DNA from 4 places in the Glutamicibacter sp. ZJUTW genome. Region 1 is predicted to be linked to each of the others. Evidence: riboswitches for the same ligand, from Rfam matches in the RefSeq annotation. Region 1 holds a riboswitch; each other region holds the start of a gene.
What was found. Region 1 has a riboswitch for S-adenosylmethionine ahead of F0M17_RS01320 (ABC transporter substrate-binding protein). Riboswitches for the same ligand answer to the same signal wherever they lie in the genome.
Positions count from the first base shown of each region.

Region 2: it holds a riboswitch for S-adenosylmethionine, as region 1 does, so the genes downstream of both, F0M17_RS16525 (flavin reductase family protein) here and F0M17_RS01320 (ABC transporter substrate-binding protein) in region 1, are expected to answer to the same signal.
Region 3: it holds a riboswitch for S-adenosylmethionine, as region 1 does, so the genes downstream of both, F0M17_RS13835 (OsmC family protein) here and F0M17_RS01320 (ABC transporter substrate-binding protein) in region 1, are expected to answer to the same signal.
Region 4: it holds a riboswitch for S-adenosylmethionine, as region 1 does, so the genes downstream of both, F0M17_RS15780 (acyl-CoA dehydrogenase family protein) here and F0M17_RS01320 (ABC transporter substrate-binding protein) in region 1, are expected to answer to the same signal.

Region 1 covers NZ_CP043624.1:270,054-277,379, reverse strand. The annotation lists gene F0M17_RS01335 (ABC transporter ATP-binding protein) at 1-833, opposite strand, end outside; gene F0M17_RS01330 (ABC transporter permease) at 862-1,749, opposite strand; gene F0M17_RS01325 (ABC transporter permease) at 1,764-2,720, opposite strand; gene F0M17_RS01320 (ABC transporter substrate-binding protein) at 2,732-4,363, opposite strand; SAM riboswitch class I at 4,488-4,579, opposite strand; gene F0M17_RS01315 (MetQ/NlpA family ABC transporter substrate-binding protein) at 4,874-5,785, opposite strand; gene F0M17_RS01310 (methionine ABC transporter permease) at 5,815-6,510, opposite strand; gene F0M17_RS01305 (methionine ABC transporter ATP-binding protein) at 6,507-7,326, opposite strand, start outside.
Region 2 covers NZ_CP043624.1:3,524,401-3,531,726, reverse strand. The annotation lists gene F0M17_RS16545 (PaaI family thioesterase) at 1-358, opposite strand, end outside; gene F0M17_RS16540 (AMP-binding protein) at 374-1,981, opposite strand; gene F0M17_RS16535 (helix-turn-helix domain-containing protein) at 2,219-3,391, shown strand; gene F0M17_RS16530 (NAD(P)-binding domain-containing protein) at 3,504-5,300, shown strand; SAM riboswitch class IV at 5,588-5,705, shown strand; gene F0M17_RS16525 (flavin reductase family protein) at 5,800-6,300, shown strand; gene dnaB (replicative DNA helicase) at 7,157-7,326, shown strand, end outside.
Region 3 covers NZ_CP043624.1:2,938,187-2,945,512, forward strand. The annotation lists gene F0M17_RS13820 (2-hydroxyacid dehydrogenase) at 1-869, shown strand, start outside; gene F0M17_RS13825 (MarR family winged helix-turn-helix transcriptional regulator) at 880-1,323, shown strand; gene F0M17_RS13830 (DEAD/DEAH box helicase) at 1,387-4,602, opposite strand; SAM riboswitch class IV at 4,743-4,864, shown strand; gene F0M17_RS13835 (OsmC family protein) at 4,896-5,441, shown strand; gene F0M17_RS13840 (FadR/GntR family transcriptional regulator) at 5,532-6,239, opposite strand; gene F0M17_RS13845 (L-lactate permease) at 6,264-7,326, opposite strand, start outside.
Region 4 covers NZ_CP043624.1:3,359,955-3,367,280, forward strand. The annotation lists gene F0M17_RS15775 (acyl-CoA dehydrogenase family protein) at 1-135, opposite strand, end outside; gene F0M17_RS15780 (acyl-CoA dehydrogenase family protein) at 161-1,393, opposite strand; SAM riboswitch class I at 1,448-1,538, opposite strand; gene F0M17_RS15785 (SdpI family protein) at 1,755-2,111, shown strand; gene F0M17_RS15790 (GntP family permease) at 2,219-3,580, opposite strand; gene F0M17_RS15795 (sugar diacid recognition domain-containing protein) at 3,872-4,933, opposite strand; gene F0M17_RS15800 (iron ABC transporter permease) at 5,331-7,058, shown strand; gene F0M17_RS15805 (ABC transporter ATP-binding protein) at 7,070-7,326, shown strand, end outside.

The DNA of each region.
Region 1 (7,326 bases):
ATGTCGTCTGAGGTTGAAGGTTGCTGCCGGTCCTGATGCGCATAGGCCTGGTCGAGCAGTGCCTTGGTGTACGGTTCAGTGCTCTGTGCAACCAGCGCCGGAACGCTGCGATCTTCGAGGAGCCTCCCCGAATTCATGACCAGTACCCGGTCTGCGATGTCAGTCGCAACAGCCAGATCGTGAGTTACGAAGAGTACAGTGGTTCCCTTCTTCCGAGCCAGCGAAACGAAAACTTCCAAAACTGTGCGCTGGACGGTGACGTCCAAGGCGCTGGTGGGTTCATCCGCAATGAGCAGTTGAGGATTCAACGCGAAGGCGATGGCAATCAATACACGTTGCTTCAGCCCGCCAGAAAGCTCGTGCGGAAATTGATCCAGCCGGCTTTCCGCCCGGTCGATGCCAACGCTCTGCATCAGTTCGATTGCCTTAGAGCGCCACTGGGCCTTTGGAACTGAGCGTGACGGATGCAAACGGAATACTTCGATGATCTGGGAGCCAATGGTCTTCACGGGATCCAGCGAGGCGCCCGGATCCTGCGGGACTAAGCCGATTCCGGCACCACGAATGGCACGCCAGTCGGACAAAGAAAGATTGGTGACTTCAGTACCGCCGAAACGCACGCTTCCCTGGACCTCAGTCCCCTGTGGCAATAGGCCAATCAGGGTCTTGGTCAGCGTTGATTTGCCCGAGCCGGATTCACCGACAATGGCAACGATTTGTCCCGCTGGAATTTCCAAGTTGATGCTGTCAGCAGCTACGGTGCCTTGGGCATACTGGACTGTTAAGTCCTCTATGCGGATCACCGCAGAAGAAGCGTTGCTGGTTGCGTTCATGGTCTTGTCCGTTCATCGAAGTGTAGAGCTAGAAGCGGAATGCCTTGTTGATGGCACGTCCCAGTACGGCTGTCAGCATGACCGCCGACACGATGACCAATCCCGGCAATGTCGTCAGCCACCAAGCCACCGAAAGGTACTGGCGGCCTTCGGAAATCAGCAGTCCCCATTCAGGGGTTGGCGGTGGCGACCCGAAGCCGAGGAACCCTAAACCGGAGATCGCAAGAATTGCAGCACCCAGATCCACAGCTAGCAAGGACAGCACCGGACCGACGATATGCGGGATGATGTGCCGACGCAGCACCGTGAAGTACTTCCCGCCACTCATTAACGCTGCCTGCACGAAATCTCGAGAGCGGACCCTCAGCACCTCTGTGCGCACGAGGCGTGCGAATGCCGCGATCGAGGCGATGCCTACACCCAGGCCCAAGGACAGCGGTCCAGGTTCAGTCGCGGTGACCAGAATCAGCGCAATGAGGAAGGCCGGAACTGCCAGGACAATATCGACAAATCGCATTGCCACGGTATCTGCGAAACGTCCAGCAGTGCCCGCCAGCAGACCGAGGATCGAGCCGACAACGCTTCCAACCAAGCACGCCAGGCCCGCGGTCAGCAGGGTCTGGCGCGTTCCGTAGACAACTCGGCTGTAGATGTCACGCCCCAGATGGTCGGTTCCGAACAGGTGTTCCGCGGATGGCGCTAGCAGCTTGTCAGCCGGCACACCAGTAATCGGGTCGTGGCCCGTAAAGAGCGATGGAAGAAAAGCCCACGCCACAAATACGGCCAGCGGAATGAGAACCCACCAAGCGGCAAACCAGCGTGCTGCTGGATTTCCTATTTTGGTTGCAGTCTTGGTTGAAGCTAGCGGCTGGTCAGCAGTGTCCACCGATCCAACGTGTTCGGTTATGAGACTCATTAGTCCTACTTTCCTTACGCAACAAGCGAGCGGGTTGCGCCGCTTGTTGACGTGACGATGCGTGGATCGAGCTGCGGGTGGATGAGATCAACGAGCAAGTTGACTGCGGTGAAAACGACTGCGGTCAGCAGCACCAATCCCTGGACCAGTGGAATGTCCTGCGCCGTCACTGACTGCAAGATCAGCTGGCCTAATCCCGCGCGGGAAAACACGGTCTCGGTGATGACGGAACCAGCGAGCAAGGCACCAATGGTGATACCGGCAATGGATAGCGCGGCCGGGGCCGCGTTCTTCAAGGTGTGCCGGTAGAAGATCCATGCTTCGCTTGCGCCTTTGGCGCGCAAAACTTCAATAAACGGTTGCCTATTCACTTCCTGCACGCTCTTGATCAGGACCTGGGCAATCGGAGCGCTCAGGTGCACGGCCAGCACGAAGATTGGCACCGCCAACGACATGAACGATCCATCCGGGAACAGCGACATCACGCCGAGCTGCACGGCCAACAGCTGCAAGAGCAGCAGACCCAACCAGAAAACAGGTATCGAAACCATCAAAGGTGGCAGGTTCAGCAGCGCCTTGCGCAACTTCCCGCCTCTGGCCAGGCTCGCAGCCGACGCGATAATCAGGGCGAATACCACTGAAAGAACGAATGCACTGCCAGCCAGAATCAAGGTTGATCCAGCGACTTCCCCGATGCGCGTTGCCACTTCCGAACCATTGGATAACGAATATCCAAGATCCCCGCGAAGCAACCCGAGCAACTGCGAGAAGTACTGCACGAAGAGCGGCTGGTCGTATCCGTAGTATGCCTTCATCTGGGCAATGGTGGCCGGATCCGCCGCCGAGTCAGTGCTCAGGAAGATCGTGACCGGGTCATTCGGCAAGGATTGCACGGCAATGAAAACCGCTGTGTAGGCAAGCCAGATGACCAGAAGCGCCTGTCCCAGTCGTTTTACGATGTAAGTGCCCATGGATTTGGTTCCTAGCCTTCGCTCTTCCAAGCACCTTGGAAGATGGGCGCGGTACCGGAAGTGAACTCGACGTTCGCCGAGCTATTGGCGCCATAGACCTGGACTTCGTCCCAAAGAACCAGCGTCAGGGCCTTGTCCAGCACCAGGGCACGCTGTTCTTCTTCGACCAGCTTCAGGTGTTCCTCATCGGTGGTCGCCGACTGCTCTTTGGTGAAAAGCTTGTTCAGTTCAGGATCAGCGCGAAGGGTCTGGTTGTTGTTCGCAGGTGCATAGACCGGGCCCAGTCCGCCGTACGCAAACTGGCGAGTTCCGAAGAACTCCACCTTGTCGTCGACAAGTGCGTTGGTCAGGAAAGTATTGTCCGCCGCGCGGTTGATCAGCTGGACGCCGATCTCGCGCCATTGCTGCTCAATCAGTTCGAACGCTGGCTTGATGACTACGGAGTTATTGGAGGTGGAAACCGTGACTTCCAACTTTTTCCCGTCCTTCTCCCGAATGCCATCTGTGCCCGGATTCCATCCGGCCTCGTCCAATAACTGCTTGGCCTTTTCCGGGTTATAAGCCAATTCTGCTGACAGGTCTACAAACCCTGGTGCCTTGTGGTTGAGGATCGATCCCGAAATGACATAGCTATCCGAGAGAACGGTGTCTTTGATGGCCTGGCGGTCGATTGCAACCTGCAGTGCCTGGCGGACTTTGACGTCTTCCAGCTTTCCCGAGCCAATGCGCACGGCCGCGTGGTTGGTGGTCAGGTCCACCCCTTCGGCGGCATAAACCTTGCCGCCGCTGGAGGCCAGCACCTGTTCGTCTACCGGCTGCAATCCTCGGACGAGATCCACCTGCCCGGACTGGGCGGCGCCGGCACGGCTAGCGACCTCTGGAAGGTACTTGATAACCAGGGTATCCAGGTAGGCATCGCCCTGGTTCGGGGCAGTTTCTGGCGCCCAGGCGTAGTCATCCCGGCTGCTGAAAACGACTTCTTCATCAGGCTTTTCCGATTCGAAGACGAATGGGCCGGAACCAACTATCTTGGAGATCGAAGACTGCGCGGCATTGTCCAGTTCAAGGGTCTTCGGGGACACCAAACCAGCAGTTACGGAGGAAGTCGACCTGAGGAAATTGGCATCTGGTCGCTTGAGCGTTACCTTGACCTTGTTGCCCCCTACGACTTCTGCCGACTTATAGGCGGCAAAATCAACGTTTGGCGCAATCTGGGCAGACTTGATTCCCTTTCCAAGGGCGTCCAGGTTCAGCTTCACAGCCTCAGCATCCAGCTTGGAGCCGTCTGAGAAAGTGACACCGTCGCGAATGGTGAAAGTGAACTCCGTCTGGTCCTCATTGGCTTCGAACTCGCTGGCGATCCAGCCAACCAGTTTGCCGGCTTCCACGTCATAGTAGGTCAGGCGATCAAGCACTGAGTTCAGAACATTCGCCTTCTCATAGAAGCGTGCTGCCTGAGTCTGCCAATTGTTGATAGGGGTGACTTCAGCGAAGGTGAAGGTGCCACCTTCAACCGGCGTCCCTGGATCGGCTACCGCCTGCGCTGCGCCCGTCTTATTGGCGTTGCCGCCGCACGCGGTGAGCGATAAGCCCAGAACGGCAAGAATCGCAGTGGTCTTCAGTCCAAAATGTGCTGTACGCATGATTTCAAATGTCCTCTCGGTTGGTGACCCGAGGATTACGCCTAGATTCCCTGTACGTTCTGCCATGATTCGTGGGACTACTCTTGGCGAGTTTCTCCCGGCAGACTGTCGTGAAAATTAGCAATCTCCATCGGTCCCGGCCTTAGCACCGCTCCCGTTTACGGGTGGTTGCTGCGACTTCAACGAGCCAGGTCTCTCGGTCGCTCTGGATGGGGTGTGCGGCTGTACCGGCCGAACAATTCAAGTCTGCAACCCGTGAATTCAGCAGACAAGCGTTACGTAAGACAGGGGTCATGAAGTCACACAACGCATTCTGAAATGCCCGATGTTCGTAATATTGGGCGTAATGCTCTGTCACAAGTCCAAGGATTAAGCACCTTGACAGGAAATCCTTGACGCTGCTGGCCTCGGCGGAGACAATGCGTCATCAGGAGCGCGAAGCGGCCCGGCTCCTGTCGGTGCCGGGCCGCTTCGCGCACGCCGAAACGTGCGGCGCAATGGGGGTTGCCGTCAGGAACCGGAGACCGGGGTGAGCACTCCCTGGACCAGCGGATCCTCGGTCGTGGCCAGGTACTCCTGCAGCCGCGGATCGGAAAATGCTTCCACCAGCTTCTGCGCATCGGCGCTCTTGGCATACTCCGCGCCCATGATCAGGCGGGAGGCAAAGGTCTTGGGCGGCTCGGGGAACAAGATCCCCTGGTCGCGGTCGACCTTGCCCGCATCGAACTGGGAGACGTAGCCGATCGCCACGCCGACGTCGTCGAGCATGCGCGGCATCGCCAGCAGGTCGGCTTCCTTCAGCTCGAAGCCCCGGGGGTTATCAACCACATCGGAGATCTTCGCGGTGCGCGGTTCGATGTCCGGGTCCAGGCCGAGCAGACCCTCGCGTTGCAGCAGCCACAGCGCCTGGCCCTGGTTGGCCACGTCGTTGGGCAGCAGCAGCGAGGCGCCGCGCGGGATGTCCTCGACCGAGTCGTAATGGTTCGAGTAGAGCCCGAAACCCCACTGGAAGAGCTCCACCGTGGGTTCCAGCTCGACTCCGGCAGCCTCGGCGGACTGCTCCATGTACCACTGGTGCTCGAAAATGGTGGCATCGAATTGGCCGCTGGCCACCGCCTGGTTGGCCTGGATCGGATCCTGCAGCCCGACCTTCTCGATTTCGATGCCGTAGTCAGGCGCGATCTGGCGCGCCACGAAATCCAGGATCTTCTCCTCCCCGGCCATGGCCGGTTCGAAGTGGACCGTGAACTTCGTCTGGCTTCCGGCGGCCGAGGCGGCGGCAGGGGCGGAGCGCTGCTGGCCCAGCAGCACGCCGAGGATGAGGGCGGCCACGGCCGCGAGGGCGGCGATGGTCCAGGGAAGGGCATTGCGGTTCTTGCGCAGCGTGAAGCCGTGGTCGTGCCCGGTGTGCGATGTAGTCATGGTCTCGCTCGTTCGTTCGTCGATGGTGTTCAGGGACGCGCCAGGGCGCGGGCGATGCGGTCGCCGAGGAATTGGACAATTTGCACGGTCAGGATCAGCACCACGATGGTCGCCAGCATGACATTCATGTCGAAGCGCTGGTAGCCGTAGGTCACGGCGAGATAGCCGATGCCCCCGGCCCCGATGGTCCCGGCGATGGCCGAGTACTCGATCATCGAGATGGTGTTCAGCGTGATGGCCGAGGCCAGGGCCGGCAGCGCCTCGCGGATCTGGGTGGTGCCGATGATCTGCGCGGCCGAACCGCCGGTCACCAGCCCTACGGCCAGGTTGTGCCTCGGCAGGTCGTTCAGCGCGTTCTGCACCAGCCGGGCGAAGAACGGGATGCCGGCAATGGTCATGGGCACGGCAGCCGCGGCAATGCCGATGGTGGTGCCGGTGACCCATTTGGTGAAGGGGATGATCGCTGCCATCAGCACCAGGAACGGCAGGGAGCGTCCCATGTTGGCGATCCAGCTGAGCACCGCATGCAGGCGCGCCCGCGGGAAGAGCCCCTGTCGATCGGTGTTGTACAGCGCGATGCCCATCAGTCCTCCGAGGCTGATGACCAGGGCCATGACGATTCCGACCATGGCCCAGGTCTGGCCGTAGGCCGGCAGCATCAACTCGGGCAATTGCTGCCACGGAGTGTCGGTGCCCACCGCTGCGCTTTCAAAGGGGATTCTCATGCGTTGGCCTCCACCAGTTCGCGATTGTTGCGGGCCAGGCTGCCCGGGTCGGCCTGCAGGCCCCACCCGTCCAGCAACCGGACCAGGTCCTGAGGGCTCGTGCCCCGCACGCCCAAGCGCACGCGGCCCAAGGTCCCCTCGTGGTGCGCCTCGACGGCACCGCCAAGCAGGGCCACCGCGATCCCGTGCTCGATGCCCAGCCGGGAGATCCAGCCGGGATCGACCCGGTCTTTGCGGTAGGCCACCGTCACGGCATAGTCGAAGCCTGCCGGCAGGTCCTCGGCCCGCAGCGGCAGCAGCTTCTCCCCGGTCGCCGAGCCTGGGGAGGCCACCAGCTCATGCAGGGCTCCGTGCTCGGCAATGCGCCTGCCGGCCAGCTGGGCGACCTCGTCGGCCACATGCCGCACCACATCCATCTCATGGGTGATCAGGATGATGGACAAGCCCAGATCGCTGCGCAGCGAATCCAGCAGCCCCAGCACCTGGTGCGTGGATTCGGGATCCAGGCCCGAGGTGGCTTCGTCGGAGAGCAGCAGCCGTGGCCGCAGGGCCAGGGCCCGGGCGATGCCGACGCGCTGCCGCTGGCCGCCGGAGAGCTGCCCGAGATAGGCGTTCGCCTTCTCCAGCAGCCCGACCCGGTCCAGCAGCTGGGCCACCCGCTGCTGCATTTCGTGGTGGACCACCCCGAGGTTCCGCAGCGGAAGGGCCACGTTCTCGGCGACGCTCAGCCGGCTCAGCAGGGCCGAGTTCTGGAAGATCGTGCCGATGGCGCGGCGTTCAGCGCGCAAGGCCCTGCCAGAGAGCGCGCCGAGATCC
Region 2 (7,326 bases), 370 kb from region 1:
CGGTGGCTTCATCGGTGATGATGACCTCCCAGAGCTGCTGGGTGCGCCCTTGGAACAGCGCGGTGGCGACCACCTGGACCCGCGCCCCGGTGGAGGGGCGCAGGAAGTCAGTGGCATTGTGCACTCCAACGGCGAATTGCCCGCGTTCGGCCACCGCATAGCTGGCGCCAACCGACCCTGCACTCTCGATCATCGAGGCGTACACGCCTCCATGGACCACGCCCCACGGAGTGTGGTGGTTCTCGTCCAACTGCGCGTGGGCACGTACTTCAGTGGCAGTGATTTCATCGAATTCCAATCCGATGCTTGCGCTGAATCGGCTGGTCTTGTCAGGAATCCGTGGTGCTGGCTTATCCAATTACTGGTCCTTGAGCTAGTTCGTCGTGCTGTCTTCAAGCGCCTGGGCGCGCAGAACATTCTTCTGCACCTTACCAGTGGAGGTGCGCGGCAGATCCTGCGGGAAGACGATGGTGCGCGGCACCTTGAATCCGGCCAGCTTTTCGCGGGCGAAGCCAATCAGGGTTTCGGCATCCAGGGTGGATCCGCTGGTGCGGATGACATAAGCCACCGGGCGCTCGCCCCATTTCTCGTCGGCGACGCCGATGACTGCAAGGTCCAGCACTTCTGGGTGCGATGCGAGGGCCTGTTCCACCTCGATGGTGGAGATGTTCTCGCCGCCGGAAATGATGATGTCCTTGGCCCGGTCGCGCACCTGGATGTAGCCGTCCGGGTGCATGACGCCGAGGTCGCCGGTGTGGAACCAGCCGCCATGGAAAGCTTGGGCGGTGGCGGCGTCGTCGCGGTAGTAGCCGATCATGACGTTATTGCCGCGCAGCACGATTTCGCCCATGGTCTGCCCGTCCGCCGGGACATCGTCCATGTTCTCGTCGACAATGCGCGCGGACTCGGCGGTGATCATGCCAACGCCCTGGCGGGCGAGCTTCGCTGCCCGGGCCGGCCCATCGAGCTCATCCCACTCATCCTGGTATTCGCACACCGTGTACGGCCCATAGACTTCGGTCAGGCCGTACACGTGGACTACTTCGATGCCCAGATTCTGCAGCTTGGAGATGATGGCCGGGGATGGCGGAGCGCCAGCGGTGGTGATCCGCAATGGCGCATCAAGCTGGTGGGCGCGGGTGGAGTCGGCGATGATGGAGCAAACGGTCGGGGCGCCGCACAGGTGCGTGGTCCCCAGATTCTCGATGGCGTCCCAGACCGCATCCTCGCGCACGCCGCGCAGGCACAGGTGGGTTCCTCCTGCTGCGGTAACGGCCCATGGGGTGCACCATCCATTGCAGTGGAACATCGGCAGGGTCCACAGGTAGCGGGTCTTGGCGGTGAAGCCCTGGTGGTGCGCTTCGCCCAAGGAATTCAGGTAGCTGCCGCGGTGCGAGTAGAGCACGCCCTTCGGCTTGCCGGTGGTGCCTGACGTGTAGTTGAGGGTGATCGGCGCCCGCTCGTCGGCTATGGCATAGGGAAGCTTCTCATCCGAGGTTTCTGCGAGCAGCTCGTCCAAGGTGGCGTCCACTTGCACTTCGGGACGCGGTCCGGAGTACTGGTCATCGGTGATTTCGATGAGCGCCTCCAGCGTCGGGTTCTCCCGGCGCAGGGTCTTCGTATTCTCCAGCAGCTCGGTGTCGGCAAGCATCAGCTTGGTAGCCGAATGATCAATGATGTACTGCAGCTCGTGGGCCGAAAGGCGGGTATTCAGGGCAATGAGGACGCCGCCAGCCAGCGGTACGGCGTAATGCGCCATGAGCATTTCGGGAGTATTCGGTGCCAGCACGGCCACGCGGTCGCCCGGTTCAATGCGCGCCTTCAGCGCCTGGGAAAACCGGTGCACGCGTGCTTCGAGTTCCGCGTAGGTGTAGCTGCGAGTTCCATGGATGACGGCGGTCTTCTTCGGATAGGCCTCGGTTGTGCGCTCAAGGAAACGCAGCGGGGTCAGTTCTGAATGGTTTGCACGGGTCATGACCATGGGGTGACGTCCTTTGTTCTCTGTTACTGTTCCGCTGCAGCCGGGTTCGCCGGCTCGGAATATGGAGTGGATCACACTGATTCATATCGTGGCATGAAACTGCAGTTCTATCTACGAAACGAAGTTTCATTTCGTTGAATGGATGCATTGCAGCGCCGAGTGCACAGCAGTGGCGCTGGCATGCAGGAAAGGACTGCAAGTCTTCCCCTAGACCAGGATGCATGCCATTCTCTAAGCATGACACCTGTCCGCACTCCTGCTGCCCAGAGCCTGCAAGCTGCGCTCGGCGCCGGTGTGGATCCACTGGGTTACGCCCGGCAATTGCTGCCCTTGCATCGCGCCTGGTCCGAGGGCGCGCGCATCCGGAGCGAGGTGCGTCCGGTCATTGCGCGCTCCTGGAAGCGGGCTCCGGGCCGCGGTGGAGAATCCAGGTTGCTGCCGGAGGAAGAGCTGGCTGCTCGCCGGCGGGGCAACCAGGAAATGTCGATTCTCGGCCAACTGCTGGGCGACCGGCTCCTGCCCCTGGCAGGGCAGGCAGAAAACCAGCTGGTCATCACCGACGAGGAAGGCTACATCCTCTCGGTGCGCGGCCCGCGCGCCGTGCGCCGGCAAAGTGACGGTATCGGCTTCATTCCTGGAGCGCGCTGGCGGGAGGCGGATGTGGGAACCAATGGCATCGGCACGGTTATGGTCGACCGGATTCCCATTCAGGTCTTCGGCCCGGAGCATGCCCGCGAGGAGCAGCATGCCTGGGTGTGCACCTCGGCGCCGATCGTCAACCCGGCCACCGGCGCCTTGGCGGCCACGGTGACTCTGGCTGGGTCCTTCCGTACCGCGCATCCGCACACCCTCGCGCTGGTTTCCGCGACCGCGCGGGAGGCCGAGGGTGAGCTACTGCGGCTGCACCAGCTGGAGCTGGACGAGCTGCGCAGTGCCGTGGATGGCCCGGGCGGACGCTACGTGCTGGTGGATGGGCATCTTGCCGTGGCCGCCAGCCGAGGATTCGACTGCCCGGCACGCCTCCCTGTGCCTGGGGGGCTGCAGGAGGGCAACGTCTGGGTACGCGGTCTGGGCGCCATGCACGCCGCACCGGTCCCCGGGGGATGGTTACTGCGTCCCGTTGCGGAGCGGGTAGTGCTGGAACTGTGCTCCGGCCCGGTGCCTAAGGTGGTGATCAGCGTGGGCTCGGAACGCACCGAAGTGCCACTGGGGTGGCGGCATTGGCAGATCCTGGAGCTTCTAGCCCGTCGGCACCAGGGTGTCGATGCGGACGGGCTCGCTGAGCTGTGGCCTAGGCCCGTGAGTGCGGTGACGGTGCGCGCCGAGGTGTCACGGCTGCGTGCCAAGCTCGGCGGAATCATCGCCGCGCGCCCATACCGGCTGACCGTGCCGGTGGTCTTCTCCTGCTGACATCGCGCAACCTTTTGCAACCCTTTCTTCTTGTGATCCACGTCATAATCTGGATTCCACGCGGCAGGGCACCTGACGCACCAATTAGACGGTTCCAGAAAGAAATGAAGTGATGACGATGGCCGAGAACTCCCCGGAAACCCAGGCACGATCATGGCTGGCGAAGCTGCAGCAGGCGTTGTCGGCCAGTGATTCCGCCGCCGCAGTGCAAATGTTCGGCGAGGAATCCTACTGGCGCGACCTGACCTCGCTGACTTGGAACCTGCATACCGCGGAGGGGCGCGACGGCATCCAGTCCATGCTGCTGGGCATCGATGCCGGGGCCTGGCCGCGCAACCTGCAGGTGACCAGCGCCACGGAAGCCGAGGGCGTCATCGAGGCCTGGTTCACCTTCGAGAACGATGCGGTGCAGGGCAAGGGCCTGTTCCGGTTGCGCGACGGGTTGGGCTGGACAATGCTGTCCACCGCGCAAGGACTGCGCGACTTCCCCGAGCCTTCCGGGGCGCGCCGCGAATTGGGGGCGGACCACGGGGCGGACATGGTCTCGGAGAACTGGCTGGACCGGCGGAAGAAGGCCCAGGAATCCTTGGGAATCACTGAGCAGCCCTATGTCCTGGTCATCGGCGGCGGCCAGGGCGGCATCGGCCTGGGTGCGCGGCTGAAGCGCATGGGCGTGCCCGCGCTGATCATCGACAAGCATCCCAAGCCCGGCGACCAGTGGCGTTCGCGCTACCACTCCCTGGCCCTGCACGACCCGGTCTGGTACGACCACATGCCGTATATCGAGTTCCCCGACCACTGGCCGGTGTTCACCCCGAAGGACAAGATGGGGGACTGGCTGGAGTGCTACACAAAGCTCATGGAGCTGGACTACTGGTCCCTGACTGAGGCGGTGGGCGCACGCAAGGACTCCGAAGGCGAGGGCTGGATCGTCGACGTCATCCGCGACGGCCAGCCGCTGACCCTGCGCCCCGCCCATCTGGTCCTGGCCACCGGCATGTCAGGCATCCCGAACCTGCCGCAGTACCCGGGGCAGGACATCTTCGCCGGCGAGCAGAACCACTCTTCGACCCATCCTGGCGGAGAGGCCTACCGGGGCAAGAACGTGGTGGTGATCGGGTCGAACAATTCAGCCCACGACATCTGCGCCGACCTGGTGAACAACAGAGCGAAGCCGGTCATGGTGCAGCGCTCCAGCACCCATATCGTGCGTTCCGAATCGCTGATGAAGACCGTGCTCGGCCCGCTGTACTCGGAGGAGGCGCTGGCCAACGGGATCGACCACAATACCGCGGACTTGATCTTCGCCTCGATCCCGTACAAGGTTCTGCCCGAGTTCCACAAGCCGGCCTTCGCCCAGATCCGCGAGGATGACGCTCAGTTCTACCAGTCGCTGACCGATGCCGGGTTCGATCTGGACTTCGGGGACGACGACTCGGGCCTGTTCCTGAAGTACCTGCGCCGCGGTTCGGGCTACTACATCAACATCGGCGCCTCGGAGCTGGTGGCCGATGGTTCCATCGCCCTGGCCAAGGGAGAAGTCTCGCACCTGACCGAGCATTCCGTGGTACTGGCCGACGGCACCGAGCTGCCCGCCGATGCGGTGGTCTACGCGACCGGTTACGGCTCCATGAATGGCTGGGCCGCGCAGCTGATATCCCAGGAGGTCGCCGACGAGGTGGGCAAGTGCTGGGGACTGGGGTCGGGCACCACCAAGGATCCCGGACCGTGGGAGGGGGAGCTGCGCAACATGTGGAAGCCGACCAGGGTCAAGAACCTGTGGTTCCACGGCGGCAACCTGCACCAGTCGCGCCACTACTCCAAGTACCTCGGGCTGCAGCTCAAGGCCCGCTACGAGGGGCTGGGCACCCCGGTGTACGCACTCGCCGAAAGCTTCCACCGGCTCTGAAGCGCGGAAGTACCTGGGGTTTCCCGGCCCTCCTGGACCGTGATTGGTCCGGGCGGGCCGAGGCTCGTTGCCAACCGGCAGAACAGGTACTGGGGGCCGAACCGGGCAGGGATTCCGTTGCAAGCCGGTTCCTCAGCATTAAGGCGAACAGGACATGATGTGTGGCGAACAAATGAACGATTGCGACCAGAAATGACCGCAGTTCACCGAATGAATACCGGAGTATTTCGATTTAAGAAGTGAATTGTTTGACGCTGCTTCGTAATCACCCATATTGTTTTAAGCAGAATCAAGAGCATCAGCTATAAGCCCTGGCTTGCTGATCGGCAACCCTCTCAACGGTAGTGGGGTGCTCCAGGTGAGGATTCGGTTCCACGCAAAAACGTGCTGGAACAAGTACCGCACACGGCGCGGAACTCCAACTCTGGCGGCTTCGAGAAGCAAGAAGCTCCGGCGTGCGGACTACTGCGCGGTGGGCAAGACCCGAAGGAATCGAGCCATGTCATTGAATCTTGAACTTGACCCGTTGACCCTGCGCAAGGTTTTCGCTCAGCATCCGTCAGGCGTAGCCGCCCTCTGTGCAGAACTGGATGGCGAGAAGACCGGCATTGTGGCTTCGTCATTTACCGTGGGTGTTTCCCTCGAGCCAGCACTGGTGATGTTCGCCGTGCAGAAATCATCGAATACGTGGCCAAAACTGCGCAACGCTGGCCGCATCGGCGTTTCGGTGCTCAGCGAACGCAATGAAGGAGTGTGTGCTCAGATCGCGTCGAAGAACGGCGACCGATTCCGCGGGATCGACACCTATTCCTCGGAGCAGGGCGCACTGTTCATTAACGAGTCCACGCTGTGGCTGGAAACCTCGATTTACAACGAGGTCGAAGCGGGGGATCACTGGGTGATCTTGATGGAAGTCCACGGGCACCGCATCTCGAAGCACTCACCGCAGATCTTCCACGATTCGCGCTTCCATTCACTGCCGGTTCCCGAGCTCGTCTAAGCCCTTCTGAACTTCCAAAGCTTCGGCCAGATCAACGTATTGATCTGGCCGAAGCTTTTTTGATTTCGAGGCCTGCAGAATCACTTTATACTTGCGCCAATCTGAAAACTAGGCGCGATGCCTCTTGATCTCCGGGCGCACCGGCCGCAACCCTGGACTACATGCAGCCCATGCACTGCGGGCAAGTTCGACGTGTAATTGCACTTCCACTGCAGCTGATTGCGGAGGTAAATCGGCGGCAGTGCGCCAAGAGCCCAGTTACGGCTTCAAATTCACGCAACGCCACGTCGGCGACATCAAGTTATCCACGGCCCTGAGCGGTGAAATTCTTGTCGGTTGTGAACTACTTCGGGCTCGGAGCCTTGATAGCGAACATTAATCCGTGGTGACTAAGGGTTTTGCAAAATTAACAGTATCCACAGTGTTATCCACAAAACTGTGGATGAAGTGTGGGGAAATGTGAACAAAGGAGCAAAAACCCCGGAAACTGGGCGGTTGTGGGTGTTGATAACCTCGATGTGGTTGGCGTGACCTTCAATGAATTAACTTTCTTTCCACAAGTGTGAAAATGCAAACAGCCTAGTCAATCGGTGTTACCGGTGTGTAGAGTGGGGTAATCCACAGGGTTCTCCCCAGACTGTGAACAGGGGAGTCCACAGGTAGCGGTGTGTTATCCACATATTCTGTGGATAATGAGGTTTACGCCTGTTAATAACAGCCCTAGTGTTGGCTTCGGGAGAGAAATATCCACAGGCGCTTTACAGCTAAATGTCCGTATCGACTGACATGATGAAGCGTTGCCATGAGGGCAAGGAGAATTTTCCCAGCGGGTCAATAGGGGATGGAAGTGTCTGCAATGAGTGCTGAGCCGGTTTACGAAGGACGGGAATCCGACGCAGGGCGTAAGCCGCCACAGGATATCGAGGCCGAAATGTCGGTGCTCGGCGGCATGATGCTTTCCAAGGATGCGATTGCCGACGTCGTTGAATCCATCCGCGGCACCGACTTCTACCGTCCCTCCCACGA
Region 3 (7,326 bases), 950 kb from region 1:
CGATGGCGCCGGCACCGCAACTGGAACTGATAGCCGAGGCCGACGTGCTGGTCTGCGCCCGGCTGAGTGCCGAGCAGGCCGCGGCTACCCGCGCCGGGCTGGTTCATGTCACCGGTTCCGGCACCGACCGGCTGGCACTCGACCGGCTCTCCTCCGGCACCACGGTGGCGCGCACCGCGCATCACGAACGGGCCATCGCCGAGCACATCCTGATGGTCATCCTGGCCGCGCAGCGCCGCCTGCTTGAGGTCACCGCGCAGTTGCGCGCTGGCAGCTGGCAGACCCTGGCCACCGATCCGCAAACGCCGCTGCACCGTACGCTCGCCGAGCTGACCATCGGCTTCGTGGGGCTCGGTGCCATCGGCACGCAGGCTCTTGAACTCTGCGGCAGCCTGGGTGCCCGCTGCGTCGCCGTGCGACGCACCGTCCCGGAGGAGCTCCCGCCCCGTGCGGCCTGGGTGGGCACCATGGATGCATTGCCACGCCTGCTGTCCGAGGCAGACGTGCTGGTGCTGTGCGTGCCGCTGACCGATGAGACCACCGGGCTGATCGGCAGCGAGCAACTAGCCGCACTGCGCCCCGGGGCAGTGCTGGTCAACGTCGCCCGTGGCCCGGTGCTGGACCTGGCTGCGTTGCACGAGGCGCTGGATTCGGGCCGCTTGGGTGCCGCGGCGCTGGATGTATGGTGGCAGGCTCCGGAGGGTATGCAGGCACCGGAGGACACCCGGCGCCTTGCCAACCATCCCCGAGTCATCGCTACCCCGCATTATTCAGGCCATTCGAACGACACCTTCACACGCCGGGTGCAGGAGATCTGTGCGAATATCGATGGCTACGCGAACTGCCTGCCCGTGCGAAACGCTGATTAGAATAGGAGATATGCAAGAAGAAGAATTGATGCAGACGGTCGAAGAAGAATTCACCGCCATCTTATTGCGTGCCCGCCAGATGCTGATCCGCCGTGCCAAGATCATCCACCCGGATCTGCAGGACCCAGGGTACCGCTTGCTTGCAGTGGTCATCCGTGACGAGGCCCAGCAGCAGGGATCGCTCGCAGAGAAGCTGCGCTTGGACAAGGCAACCATATCGCGCCTCGTGCAGCACCTTGAATCCTTGGACCTTGTCACCCGTACCCAGGATCCTTCCGATGGCCGGGCCCAGCTGGTTTCGGCAACAGATATAGCCAAGGAAAAATGGCGTTCGAGCGGCAACACGCTGCGTCAGGAACTGCGCCGCCAGCTCAAGGAATGGGAAGCATCCGAACTGAAGAACTTCGGAGATCTCCTGCACCGCCTCAACCACAGCTTTGACGAAATTCTCTAAACCGCTAGAGGAGCCGAAGCCTTTGGAAACCCTACAGTTTCCAAGGCTTCAGCTTTTTAAGCATCAATCCATCAGTGCCAAGAAATCATCGGCAGAAAGCGCGGCGCTCTGAGCCCCCTCGGCAGTGTCGCCCAAGACATCGTTGAACAGCTGCGTCTTCTTGGCCTGCAGCGCGAGCACCTTGGATTCGATGGTGTCCTTGGCTACCAAACGATACACATAGACGGGCCGGGTCTGCCCGATGCGATGGGCACGGTCAATCGCCTGTGCTTCGGCCTGGGGGTTCCACCACGGGTCAAGCAGGATGCAATAGTCCGCTGAGGTGAGGTTGATGCCGAATCCTCCGGACTTCAGCGAGATGAAGAAGACCGGGAAATCCCCCTCGCTGAAACCGTCAATCAGTTCCTTGCGCCGCGGTCCACTGGTGGAGCCGTCAAGGTAACCGTGCTCAATGCCCAATTCCTCGGCGACGTCGCGTGCCCTGGACAGGAAGCTGGTGAATTGGCTGAAGACCAGGATCTTGTGTCCCTCGGAAACCGCATCCCCCATGAGCTCGCGCAGCATTTCCAGCTTCGCGCTGGGCGCATTGCCTTCGCCCACCAGCGAGGGATCCAAAGCCAGCTGGCGCAGCAAGGTGAGCGACTGGAGAATCTGGAAGCGATTCGAATCGATATCGCCAACCAGGCCCAGCACTTCTTGCCGCACGCGCTGGAAGCGTCGGTCATAGGCTTTCCGGTGCCCTGGCTCCAGCTCGACTTCCAGGACCTGTTCAGTCTTTGCCGGCAGCTCGGGAACGACCTGTTCCTTGGTGCGGCGCAGCACGAATGGTCGCAGACGGTTCTTCAAGCGTTCCATCCGCTCTTGGTCCCCGTCGGCGATTGGCTTCTGGTAGTTGTCCTTGAAGGACTTCGCACCACCCAGCAGGCCAGGTGCGGCCAGCGAGACCAACGCCCACAGTTCCATGAGGTTGTTCTCCATGGGCGTGCCCGTGACCACGAATTTGCACGGCACCGGCAGCTGCCGGGCCTGCTTGTAGCCCTTGGACGCGTGGTTCTTCAGCTGCTGGGCCTCGTCCATGATCATCACGTTGAATCCAGCGGCCTCGAAATCCTCATAGGCCAAGCGGAAGATCGTATAGCTGGTCACCACCAGCTGCGCATCACCGATCTGCGCAGCCATATCCTGGCCGCTTTTCTTTGCGGTTGAGGTGATGCCGGTGACGCTCATCTGCGGGGCGAAACGCTGCGCCTCATTGATCCAGTTGCCCACCACCGAGGTAGGGGCAAGCACCAGGAATTTCTGGCTGGGATCTTCAATGCGCGCCTGTTCCAGGCAGGCCAGCAGCTGGACGGTTTTGCCCAGACCCATGTCGTCGGCGAGGACTCCGCCCAGGCCGTGGGTGCGCAAGAAGTCCAGCCAGGACAGGCCGTGGCTCTGGTAGGGGCGCAACTGCGCATTGAAGGTATCCGAGAGCTCAACAGGCTTCATCTCTTCGCCGCTTTGCAATGCCTTCATGGTCTGCAGCCACTGGTTGTGCTGGGCTTCGATAATTCCCAGATCCACCAGTTCCTGCCACCAGTCGATGCTCAACTTGTGGATGCGAATCGTATCGCCCTGCACCGTGCCCAGCTCCTCGGCTTCGGAGATCAGCTGGCGCAGCTGGGCAAAATCCGCACCATCAATCGGGATCACCGTCAGGTCATCGAGGATGAGGTATTCATCTTGCTTGGTCAGGGCTTCGAGCAGCAGCGCGAACGGCACTTTGATCTCGCCGAGGAGCACTTCCACGGACAGGTCGAACCAGTCCCCCGTGCTTTCACCCGCTTCGACGCTGACCGTCGCCGGGGCATCGCTGATCCGGTACTTCGGCAGCCGGTTCTGCTCCTCGATGATGACATCGGGATGCTCTTCCAGCAGCGGAAGTGCGTGGACCAGGAAGTCGATGGACTCAGAGGTGCTGAATTTCTTCGGAGGGAAGATTCCTGATGAGGTCAGTTGCCCCAGCGAACCCAGCTCGCCGAGCTTGTCCTGCACCGAAGCGGCAATTTCCTTTTCCACGGCATGCTGGCGAGGCCCCTTAGATGAGTACTCCCAGGAATAGCGCACGGTCAGCGGGGCTTGGATGCTTTCCAAGGACAGCTTGAGGCTGGGGCGCGCGGGAACCGGGATGCGGTAGCTGCCATCTTCGCTCTTCAGCGGCGCCATCACGCGCAATCGGTCCAGATGCTGGGTCTCGAAAAGCTCGATGGCTCCATCCGGAATGATGTGCGCACCGGATTCGATGAACGCCGCCAGTTCCTTCGTGACAGGTTCAGCGAACTGCGCCAATCCGAGTTCCTTGGCCTTCGGCAAGGGGCTGGAGGCGTAGGCCAGCAGGCTCGGTGGCGTACCGATCGGCAAGAGGTGGTGGTGCTCTTCGCGCGGCCCGCGCAGCTTGCCTTCCATGCGCAGGCCCTGTTCAGTGCGGCGCACATCCACGTGCGCCATGGCTGGTATCTCGCTGAATTCCACCGGGAGCTTGGCAGCGGAACCGCCGTTGACGATCTGCACTCCGGCGTCGCGCAGAGCCTCGAAGGCATCCAGCAGGTCCTGGCCAGGCAGATCCATCAGCGAGATCCAGTCCTTGGGATCCCACGAATGCCGGTAGGTGCTCTGTTCTACGTGTTCACGCAGCCGGTCCAGTTCAACGACCGCTCGGCGCTGCTTCTTGGAGAAGCGCTCATCGAAGGCGACGTTGCGCCAGCTGACTCCAGTCTGGACCCAAGGGCTCTTGGTGCCCCGGCGGGCCGGCCGCGCCTGCAAGGTCAGCGCGTCCGCGCCTCCGTAACGGGGTTCGCTGACCACTTTCAGGATCAATCCCAGCGGTTCCTCGTCAACCAGTTGCTCATCTGGAATTGCTGGAAGCAGACGGTCCAGGGTTCGTTCCCACTGCGGCTTGCTGTTGCGTTTCCATGCGAAAGGGTCCACCCCGGAGTCGGAGACGAAGAAGCCCTGGTCTTCTTCGGTGGTGACTTCAATGAGCAAGGCGGCGACATCCTCGCAGGATTGAACGCCCGGATGCTTGCTGCAGAAGCTGGTGAAGCTGATATTGCCGCGGTTGATTTGCAGCTCGGCCATCACCGATTCGCGCAGCACCATTGCGGAAATGCGGGAAAATCCCGGCTTCATGTCCCGGTGGACGATCTCCACTTTTCCGGAATCGCAGAGGAACTGGCCTAGGTTGTATTCGGATTCGGTCACCAAGGTCTGGGCCGCAGAAAGTGTCAGCTGGAATTCCATACTCGCCGTTCATTGTTCGTGCAGTGGGTGCCCGAGAGCTCGATTCCATCTTAGCGAGCAGCCAGACAAGTTGCCCGATGACGAAAAGTTACCCCTGCCCTTTACGCGCTGGCACGTCAGCCGATAGAAAAGAACCACAGAATCACGAGTTCCGCTCTTTGAGCCCTGGCTGAGTGGACGGCAACCCTCCTGCGTCATTGTGCGGGGTGCCCCAGGTGAAGATTCGACGCATCTTGAACGCCAAGGTGCGTAAGCGATGGCGCCCCTTGCGCCAGAAAGGGGATTAATTCCTCATGTCTAATGCAGCATCTACCCTGACCGTATCCGAAGACCGCGCACAGCGCCTGCAGGAAGCAGGCAAGGGCTGGGGCGAACGCATCTCGGCGGCCCCGCAAAGCGCCAAATTGACCTTTACCGTCGAGGGCGAGGGGTTCGATTCGGTAGCCAGCAACATTGTCTCCGGGAAGCACACTTTCCAGGTCGACGAACCAGCTGCCCTGGGCGGCAATGATGCCGCGGCAAGCCCGGTGGAATATGCGCTCGGCGCGCTGATCTCCTGCCAGGTTGTGGTCTACCGCTTGTACGCGCAAAACCTCGGCATCCAGGTGGACGAGGTGAAGATCCAGGCCAACGGCCACCTCGATGTTCGTGGCCTCTTTGGCATTGACAAGTCCATCCGCCCGGGCTTCTCGTCGGTGGAACTGGACATCCAGATCACCGGCCCCGAATCGGCCGAACGCTATGAAGAACTGCGCCAGGCAGTGGATGCCCACTGCCCGGTACTGGATCTGTTCGCCAACCCGGTACCGGTGACCACTGCGGTGAGCATCGCCAGCTAGCAGATGCGGCAATGGCGCCCCGGGGCCGGATCGGAAAATTTCCGAACCGTTATCCGGGGCGCCATGCGCATGCTGAAATCTTGCTTATCCCTACCGCGTCTGCGAGTAGAACCAGTTGATGTGCTCTTCGAGCAGCTGGGCTGCCCGTTCGCGCTGATTCGTCGCAAAGGCGTGGTGGATGGCCTTGTGCTGGCGGCGCAGCATGCGCACCACCGGTTGCCAGGCCTCGTCGCTGGGCACCGAGTCCGAGACATAGTCGCTGATCGAATTGCGCAGCGATTCCATCATGGATTCAACCACCGAATTGCCGGCCATGGAAGCAAGGAGCACATGAAACTCGGCGTCAATGCGGTGGAAAGCTTCGCGCGAAAGCTGCGGGTCGTCCATGCGCATGATCAGCACCGCGGTGCGGTCGATCACCTGCTGGGCGTAGACCGGGTCGCGGGGATTCATTTGCGCGGCCCAGGTTTCCAGCAGAATGCGCGACTCGACGATCTCGCGGACGTTGATGCCCTTGGCCGCCAAGTGCAGCCGCAAGGCCTGCGAAATGCCGGCCGAAGGGTTGGAGATGATCACCGCTCCGGAGTTGGGCCCGGAGCCGGTAGACGTCTTGATAATGCCCATCACATCAAGGATGCGGATGGCATCGCGGACCGAAGCCCGCGAAATCCCATGCCGCTCCGCGAGCGCACGCTCGCCGGGAAGCTGGTCGCCTACGGATAGCTTCTCTGTGCGCAGATCTTCTTCAATTGCCTGGAGAACGATCTGGTACGCACGCGGAGCTGGGTTCATTGACATCGGATCTATTTTAGCCGGTCAAGACTATGGCAGCATCCAGGACAGCACCGGGGTGGACTGCAGGTAAACCAAGCAGCACAGCACCAGCAGCATGCCTACGGACCAACCGGCGACCTTCTTCAGGATCACCGATTCCTGGCCTTCCATCTTCACCGAGGTGGCGGCGATGGCCAGGTTCTGCGGGGAGATCAGCTTGCCGACCACGCCGCCGGAGGTGTTGGCGGCAACCAGCAGGCTCGGATCGATGCCGGCATTGACGCCAGCGGTCTGCTGCAGCTTAGCGAACAGCGCGTTGGCCGAGGTGTCCGAGCCGGTCACTGCGGTGCCGATCCAGCCCAGGATTGGCGAGAGGAAGGCGAAGAACGCGCCGGTTCCCGCCAGCCAGGTGCCGATGGTGATGGTCTGGCCGGACAGGTTCATCACGTAGGCCAGGCCGAGGACCGACAGGATGGTCAGTGCCGCGAAGCGCATGTTGTAGATGGTCTTGCCGATTTCGGCAGCGCCTTCGGCGAAGGTCATCTTGTAGACGCCATTGCCGTCGTTCTTCGAGTAGACCAGGGCCACGATCAGGCCGGTGATCAGCAGCAGGGTGCCCGGGGAGGACAGCCACTGGAAGTTGTAGATGGTGGAGGTGACCGCTTCGCCTTCGGCGTTCAGGATCTTGCCGTCCAGGCCTGGCCAGCCGAACTTGATGTCGGTGCTTGCCAGCCATGCAGGAATGTCGACGCCCAGCTTCCACAGCTTGGCCACGCCGAAGATGACGATGACCAGCAGGTATGGGAACAGAGCCATCCAGGTGTTGCCTGCGTGCAGCTTGGTGTTGCCTTCGTGCGGAAGCGCAGCGGCTTCAGCGGTCAGTACGCGCTGGCGTGCTTCGTCGGCGCCCTTTGGAGTCCAGAAGCGAAGCAGGATTACTGCAGCGGCCAGGCCGATCAGCGAAGCGACGATATCGGTCAGCTCGTAAGAGAAGTAGGTGGAGCACAGCCACTGCGCGACACCGAAGGAAATGCCGATGGTCAGCGTTGCCGGCAGGGTCTGGCGCATGCCGCGCCAGCCATCGAGGATCAGCACCAGGATCGATGGGACA
Region 4 (7,326 bases), 530 kb from region 1:
CAGGTCCGCGACTGCCTGGTAGGGCAGTTCGCCGGTGCGGTCGCGTTCGGCAGCTCCCTGCGCGATGTCCGCGAAGAGCGGGGCAAAACGGGCTTTGAGCCCTGCAAGCCGAGTGCCAGTTGCAAGTACAGTCATCGTTCAGTCCAATCCGTGGGAATTTCTAGGTGTAGAGCGAGAGCGGCTGGGATTCTCCGCGCAGGAAGTACGCGCCGACCTCGATCTTCTTGTAGTCCACCGGGTCATGCAGCGAGTGGGTGCGCACATTGCGCCAATACAGGTCCAGGCCCACCGAGCTCGCGGTCGAGGATGATCCGGTCACCTCGAAGATCCGGTTCGCCACCTCGACGCCCACCTCGGTGGAAACCACCTTGGCTTCGGCAATTTCCACTGCCAGCGCGGCCCGCTCGGGCTGGGTGACGTCTCCGGCCTTCGACAGCAAGGCATCGAATTTCCGGCCGAGCTTCTCGGTCAGCGCCGCCACCGCGGCGGTGCGGGCCTTGAGCTCCCCGACGATCCGCTGGAAAATCGGATCCTGGGCGTAGGTGTCGGCCTGCGAGAACAGCCAGGCGTTCTTGCGGCCCAGCAGGATCTGCTTGCCACGCTCCAGCGCTCCTTCGGCAATGCCCAGGTAGAAATTGGCGAAAGCCAGCTGGATGCCCGGGGTGAGCAAGGTGGACACCGGTTCGTCGGTGACGAATCCGAGCAAGTCCTCGGCTTCAAGCCTGACGTTGTGGTACTTCAGCGAGTTGGATGCGCTGAGCCGCTGGCCCAGGTAGTCCCAGTCGTCAACGATTTCCAGTCCTTCGATGTCGCGGGGCAGCACGAAGGCGAGAATCTGCCCGTCGTATTCCCCGCCCTGGACCAGCGCGTTGATGACGATGACCTCGCCAACACCGGAACCAGTGGAGAACCGCTTGGCCCCGTTCAGCCGGTACCCATCCCCTTCGACGCTCAGCGTCAGATCCGGGTCAACCGGATTCACCGAATCGCCCCAGAGCCACCCGCCTTCCACGGTGCGTTGCCACCACTTGCCTTGCGCCCCCGCCGGAGCATAGAAGGCAATGCCCGACTGGTTGATGTAGTGGTAGGCCAGCAGCTGCGCGATGGATCCATCGGCCGCCGCCAGGATGCGGACCACGTCGAATGCCGTTTCCCAGTGGGCTCCTGCTCCGCCGAATTCTGCAGGCACCAAAAGGTTCAGCAAGCCGGCTTCGCGCAGCAGCTGCACCTCGGCGAATGGCTGCTGGTTCTTGCGGTCGCGTTCCAGGGCGTCTTGTGCGAGCGTGCCTGCCACCTGCTGGGCAACTTCGCGCCACTGCTCCAGCTCGGTTTCGCTGGCGTTCCCATAGTAGGGAACTCGGCGTAGTCCGGTGTCTTGTACGGTATCTTGCACTGTCATCTTCTTCTCCCTTGCGTTGCAGGTTCCGAAGGACGCAGGGTCCCTGCGATTCCATCGATCCTGGCGTTAGCACTACCTGCGGGATGCAGGCTTGCTGCGGCGTCGCGGAGCCAGGTCTCTCAGCCGCTCTGGATGGGTTGTGCTCCGAGTCAACCACTGCCGGCAGCAGTCACGGAAGGGCACTGTCATGCGAGGGAACGGCAGGACAAAATACGTCATCTTCGAGCCACCTGCTTGCCTGATCGATGGCTGCGCGGCCTTCATATGACACTTGCATGACGAAATTTGAACTCGGGAACTGCGCAGCTTCCGAATAGGATGGCTGTTCACGGCGAATAGGCAGGATAGGTGGAACGTGGATCCAGCAAGCGTCATCTCCTTCATGTTCGGGTTGCTGGCCATCACTTTGGTGGCAGCGCTCCTCGCACCCATGGCCCGGGATGGAAAGCTCGCGCGCAATGCGGCCATCGGCATCAGGACGCGCCACACCTTGGCCAGCAACGAGGCCTGGTTGGCAGGGCATCGGCGGGCTGCGCCGCTGGTGGCCGCGGCTTCCTGGGCCGGCTGGGCCATGTTGTCCGGTGCAGCGATCCTCTGCGTGCTGGGCCAGTTCGGTTTCGCCTTCGCCACGACCGGCGCAGGTTATCTGGCCATTATCGTGTTGCTGATGGTCTCGGCTGCCAAAGCGAACCAGGCCGCGCGAGGCATCTAGCGGGCAGGACGTCGCTCTTCGGCTACCGCTTTCAGACACATCCTTAAAGCAACGGATCGCGCCATCGGCAGATGGTGCGATCCATTGCTTGCTGGGCCAGCGTCCTGCTACAGCAGCACGGCTCCCAGGAGCAATACCGTCAGGAAGGCGGCGGTACCCTGAATGGCGGTCGCCACGCTCAAGGTCTTGTATGCGGTAATCACCGGAATGCGGCTGAGCTGCGAAACAACCCAGAAGTACGAGTCGTTGGCGTGCGAGACAACCATCGCACCGGCACCGACGGCCAGTACCGTGAGCACCATGCCCAGTTCCGAGCCCAGGCCCAAGGAGCCGAGCATCGGCGCGACCAGCGCGGAGGTGGTCACCATGGACACGGTGGAGGAACCCTGCGCGGACTTCAGCGCAGCGGCGATCAGGAACGGCACCGCCAGGCCCAAGCCCAGGCCGCTGAGCGAATCCGAAAGAATTGTGGTCAGATCCGAGGCCGCCAGCACCGCGCCGAAACCGGCACCGGCGCCGGTGATCAGCAAGATCGGGGCAGCGGTGCGCACGGCTTCATGCATCTGCTCGTTGAAGACCGACAGCTTGCTGTCGCCGCTGAGCAGGAAGGCCGAGGAGATCAAGCCGAAAATCAGCGCGATCACCGGAGTACCGATGAAAGAAAGGATTTCCAGGGCGATGCCCTCGCCGAACGGGAGCGAAGGCAGCTTCGCAATGGAGGCGGCGCAGATCAGCACGAGCGGAACCAGGATCGGCATGAAGGCCAACGCCGGGTGGGGCAATTTGCCGAAGCTTGCGCGCAGCTGCTCGTAGTCGAGTTCGGAGAGGTCGTCTTCGCCTTCACTGGGCAGCGGAGTCCACTTGGACTTGTTGAAACGGCTGGCGTAGGCCAAGCCGGCCAGCGCCGAGATGGCGGCAACTGGCAAGCCGACTGCGATGATCAGGCCCAGGTTGTCGGCAACGCCGATGCTCTCGGCTGCGGCCAGCGGTCCCGGAGTCGGAGGCACCATGGTGTGGGTTGCGTACAGGCCGGTCATCAATGCGATGGATGTCGCCAGCGCGGAAACTCCGGTGCGCAGGGTGATGGCTTTGCGCAGCGAGTTGAGCACCACGTACCCGGAGTCGCAGAAGACGGGAATGGAAACGATGTAGCCGATGATTGAGAGCGTCAGGTTGGGGAACCGCGTGCCCAGCACCTTGATCAGCGCATCTGCCATGGAGATCGCGGCGCCGGATTTCTCCAGGATGACGCCAATCATTGTTCCGAACAGGATCACCAGACCGATGTTGCCCATGGTACTGCCGAAGGCCGTGGTGACCGTCGAGGCCACATCGGCCAACGGAATCCGGTAGGCGAAAGCGGCCAAGATGGCGGCGCCAATGAGGGCGAGGAATGGGCTGATCTTCAAGCGTGCCGTGACCATCACGATGGCCACGACAAGGATCAGCAGAACAAGCAGTTCATACACGGCGGGTTGGCTCCTTTGCCAATAACGGTAGTGCTCTGCGCCTGGCCCACGATGGCACAACCGGTGGATCCGCCCCGTCGGCAAAGCTGCTCAAAGCCTTGGCTGTTGGACTAGATGCCTCCGTGCCGCCACGGAATTCGGGCGCAAAGATCGATCATCCTGCCAATACTAGAAAAACCCGCACCGATTACCTATGGGCACACGACCATATTTGCCCACTTTCGATTTGGGTCAATGTGTGCAAATATCCGGCTACTGCCACAACTGTCACCGCAACCCAGTTCCCGGGTCCTAGAAAATATGCAGCTGCCCCAAGGCCTCTCTCGCGTAAATCGCATGCTGGAGTTTCAGTGACTCGCTGGACTGCCGAATGTCCACACCGGTGATCTGGCTGATCCGCTCAAGCCGTTGCACCAAGGTGTTGCGGTGAATATGCAGATCCGAGGCGGCTTGGCTCATCGATGCAGCCGTCGAAACCACCAAGAGGGTTTTGGCTTGTTCCCCGTTGAGCTGTTGCGCCGGAGCAGCAGCATATTCCAGGCTGCGCGCTGGGGTGCGGGCGATAGCCACCGCAATTTCCCGGCTCCACATTCCGCGCTGGGCATGGCGGGGCACGAGCGACGGGTACCCCAGCAGCACGCGCAGCGCTTCGGTTTCGGCCATGAGCTCCTCCGCAGTTTCCACCGGCATGGACACAAGGAAACGTTCCTCGTTCAAGAGCTCTTCAGCGAAAGCAGTCTCGTGGGCTGCGCGCAGCCTCCAGTACGCACCGGACAGGCTGATCCAAGACGTGCGGTGGTGCTCCTTGGCGGGTTCTTCGAGCAACGGATCCTCGACGCTTCGCGGGAGCCATGCTTCGATGCACTTCGGCCCGCGCAAGCCATGGGCAGCCAGCGAGCGGTCGATGACTTCGGGGGCCACGCGGCCTGCGATCAGCGCAGAAATGATGTCTCGGGCCTCGGTCTCGCGGCGCGCACTGCGCGAGTGCTCGTAGTCCTGGGCGAAGAGCAATTGCACCGTCAAGGCAATCAGGCCGGCCAGCGGCTCCACCTCATGCGGAGCACCGGTCACGCCGACAACTCCGCACAGCTGGCCGTTCAGGGTCAGAGGGACATTGACCCCTGGCAGGGTTCCCGCGGAACCGTCAGCCTGGCTGACCCGGATGATGGCGTTGCGACTGATTGCCTCGGCGCTGCCGTCGTGGTGGGTGCCGATTCGCGCGGCATCGGTCGAAGCGATGATGACCCCGTGAGCATTCATGATGTTCACGTTGCGGTTGATGGTCGGAGCAATCGTGTCGACAACTTTCTGCGCCAATGCGCTGGCCAGCCGCGGTTGCTCCTTTTCGCTCATGAGCTCATCCTATCGGCTCGGGAGTGCACCAACATGAAACATAAGCGCACACAAGCAATCAAGGTTCCGGGCTGACAGCAACAGTTACTCGAAGCATCATCAATAAACCACCCGCAGTCACAGACATGTGATCGCCATCACCAGCAGCGGGAACCGATGCGCCGCGGTAAAGCTAGAAAATTTTCCAAATCAGAAAATACATTTATTGCTTGACAGTGCATTAGATCACACGCAATATGTTTATAAGCTTTCGGCCAAACAGCATCTCGGATATTTGTTGCGCTTGCCCGGATAGAAGACATGGGGAGTAGAAGTTGTGAGAAAAATCAGGTCGTCCGGGGCATTGCTAGCCCTCTTTCTCTTGTTTATCTGCGCTTTCTTCGGTTATCCGCTGGCAATGCTCATTTACGGCACTTTCCGCAGCGGACAACCGGGCACCGAAGGCTCGTTCGGCCTCGCCGGCATCGTCGATGCCTACGGTGATCCCGCGACATGGGAGACCCTGTGGGCCTCGGTCATCTATGCCGTTGCGGTGCAGTCCATTGGCATCATTGGCGGATTCATCTTTGCTTGGATTTCCATGCGGACCAAGACTCCTGCCGGCAAGGCCATCACCCCCGTCATGGTCACCATTTTTGCCATACCGACGCTTTTCTTCGCGATCAGCTGGGGCATGATGACCTCGCCTACCGGTTTGCTGACCCAATTCTTCGGTGTCTCCGCAGACGGCTCGCCACGCCTGGATGCGTATTCCTGGGCCGGTTTGATCATCGTCAGCGGGCTGAAGGCATTTTCGGTGATGTACCTATTGCTGCTCGGTCCGGTTCGTGCGCTGAACCGTTCGCTCGAAGAAGCCGCACTGCTCTCTGGTGCCAACCGTGTCCGGCTCTTCCTGGATGTAAACATCCCGATTCTGCTGCCGACCCTGTCCGGTCTGGCCATCCTCGGATTCGTTAACTCCCTAGGCCAGCTGGATGTCGCCCTGATCCTCGGCGTTCCAGCGGCAATCTATGTCTTCCCTACTCAGATTTATGATTTCCTGGCGACAACGCCCATCCGCTACGACTCGGCCAGCGCGTTGGCACTGTTGCTGATCGCCGTCATCTACATTCTGGTGGCCATCCGCTCCAAGGCCATCGGCAACCGCAACTTCATCACTGTGACCGGCAAAGCCTTCCGCATTGAGAAGGAAGAGATCGGCCGTTGGAAATGGGTCGGCTTCAGCCTGTTCATCGGATACGTCGGTGTCGCACTGGTGCTTCCGCTGCTCCAGCTGATCATCGGCTCCTTCCAACCGGTGCTGGGAGTTGCCGGCTTCACTTTCAAGCACTACATCGGACTGTTCGAGTCCTCGAAAGTCGTCCGGGCACTGGAAAATACCTTGATCATGGGTGTTGTCGGCGGGCTCCTCGCAACAATCCTGGCCGTGTTGATTACCTATGTCGCCCTGCGTAGCAAGAGCCGCTGGGCACAGGTGCCAGAACTCATCGTCTGGGCCGTGGTCGCGGTGCCGGGCATCGTCCTCGCCTTGGCCATCACGTGGGCATACCTCAGCATCCCGGGCCTGAAAAGCCTCTATGGCTCGATCTGGATCGTGCTGATTGCGCTGGTCATCGTGGTCACCCCCATCGCGCAGCGCGCCACTTCAGGCCCGGTGGGCCAGTTGGGCGTCGAGCTGGAGGAATCAGCCCGCATCTGCGGCGCTTCCGCGCCGAGGATGCTGCTGACCATCGTGGTGCCGCTGATCGGCCCGACCTTCCTGGCTTCCTGGTTCATCACCGGCGTGATGGCGGCGGGCAGCCTGGATATTCCGATCCTGCTTTCCAGCGCCAAGACAGAAACTGTATCGCTGCTGGTCTACAACTACTACACGCAACTGGGCAACGGCTCCACTGCCGCAGCGTTGCTGCTGTTGCTGCTGGCCCTGCTCGCGGTCGGTGGCGGTCTCCTCATGGCCATCGGCGCACTGTTCAAGAAGGCCAACGAGAGCAGGACCACCCGCCGCGGACGCCTTGTCGATACCGCAACACCCACCGATACCTTCGATCCAGCACTTTCCAAGGCCCTCGAAGCAGACAACGATCCAACCACCTTGCGTCGAGTCCCGACCTCCGTTTCCAAGTGATAGGAAATTCCATGGCACACGTCAGTATTGAGTCGCTAGAAAAAAAGTACTCGCCCAAAGCGCCAGCTGCAGTGGAATCACTGGACTTGGAAATCAAGGAAGGCGAATTCCTGACCCTGCTCGGCCCCTCCGGCTGCGGCAAAACCACCACCCTGCGCTGCGTCGCTGGCCTGGAACGCCCCACCGGCGGCCGCGTCTCCATCGGAGGCAAGGTCGTGGACGACCCGGCGCACCGCACCCACATCGCGCCGGACAAGCGTGACATCGG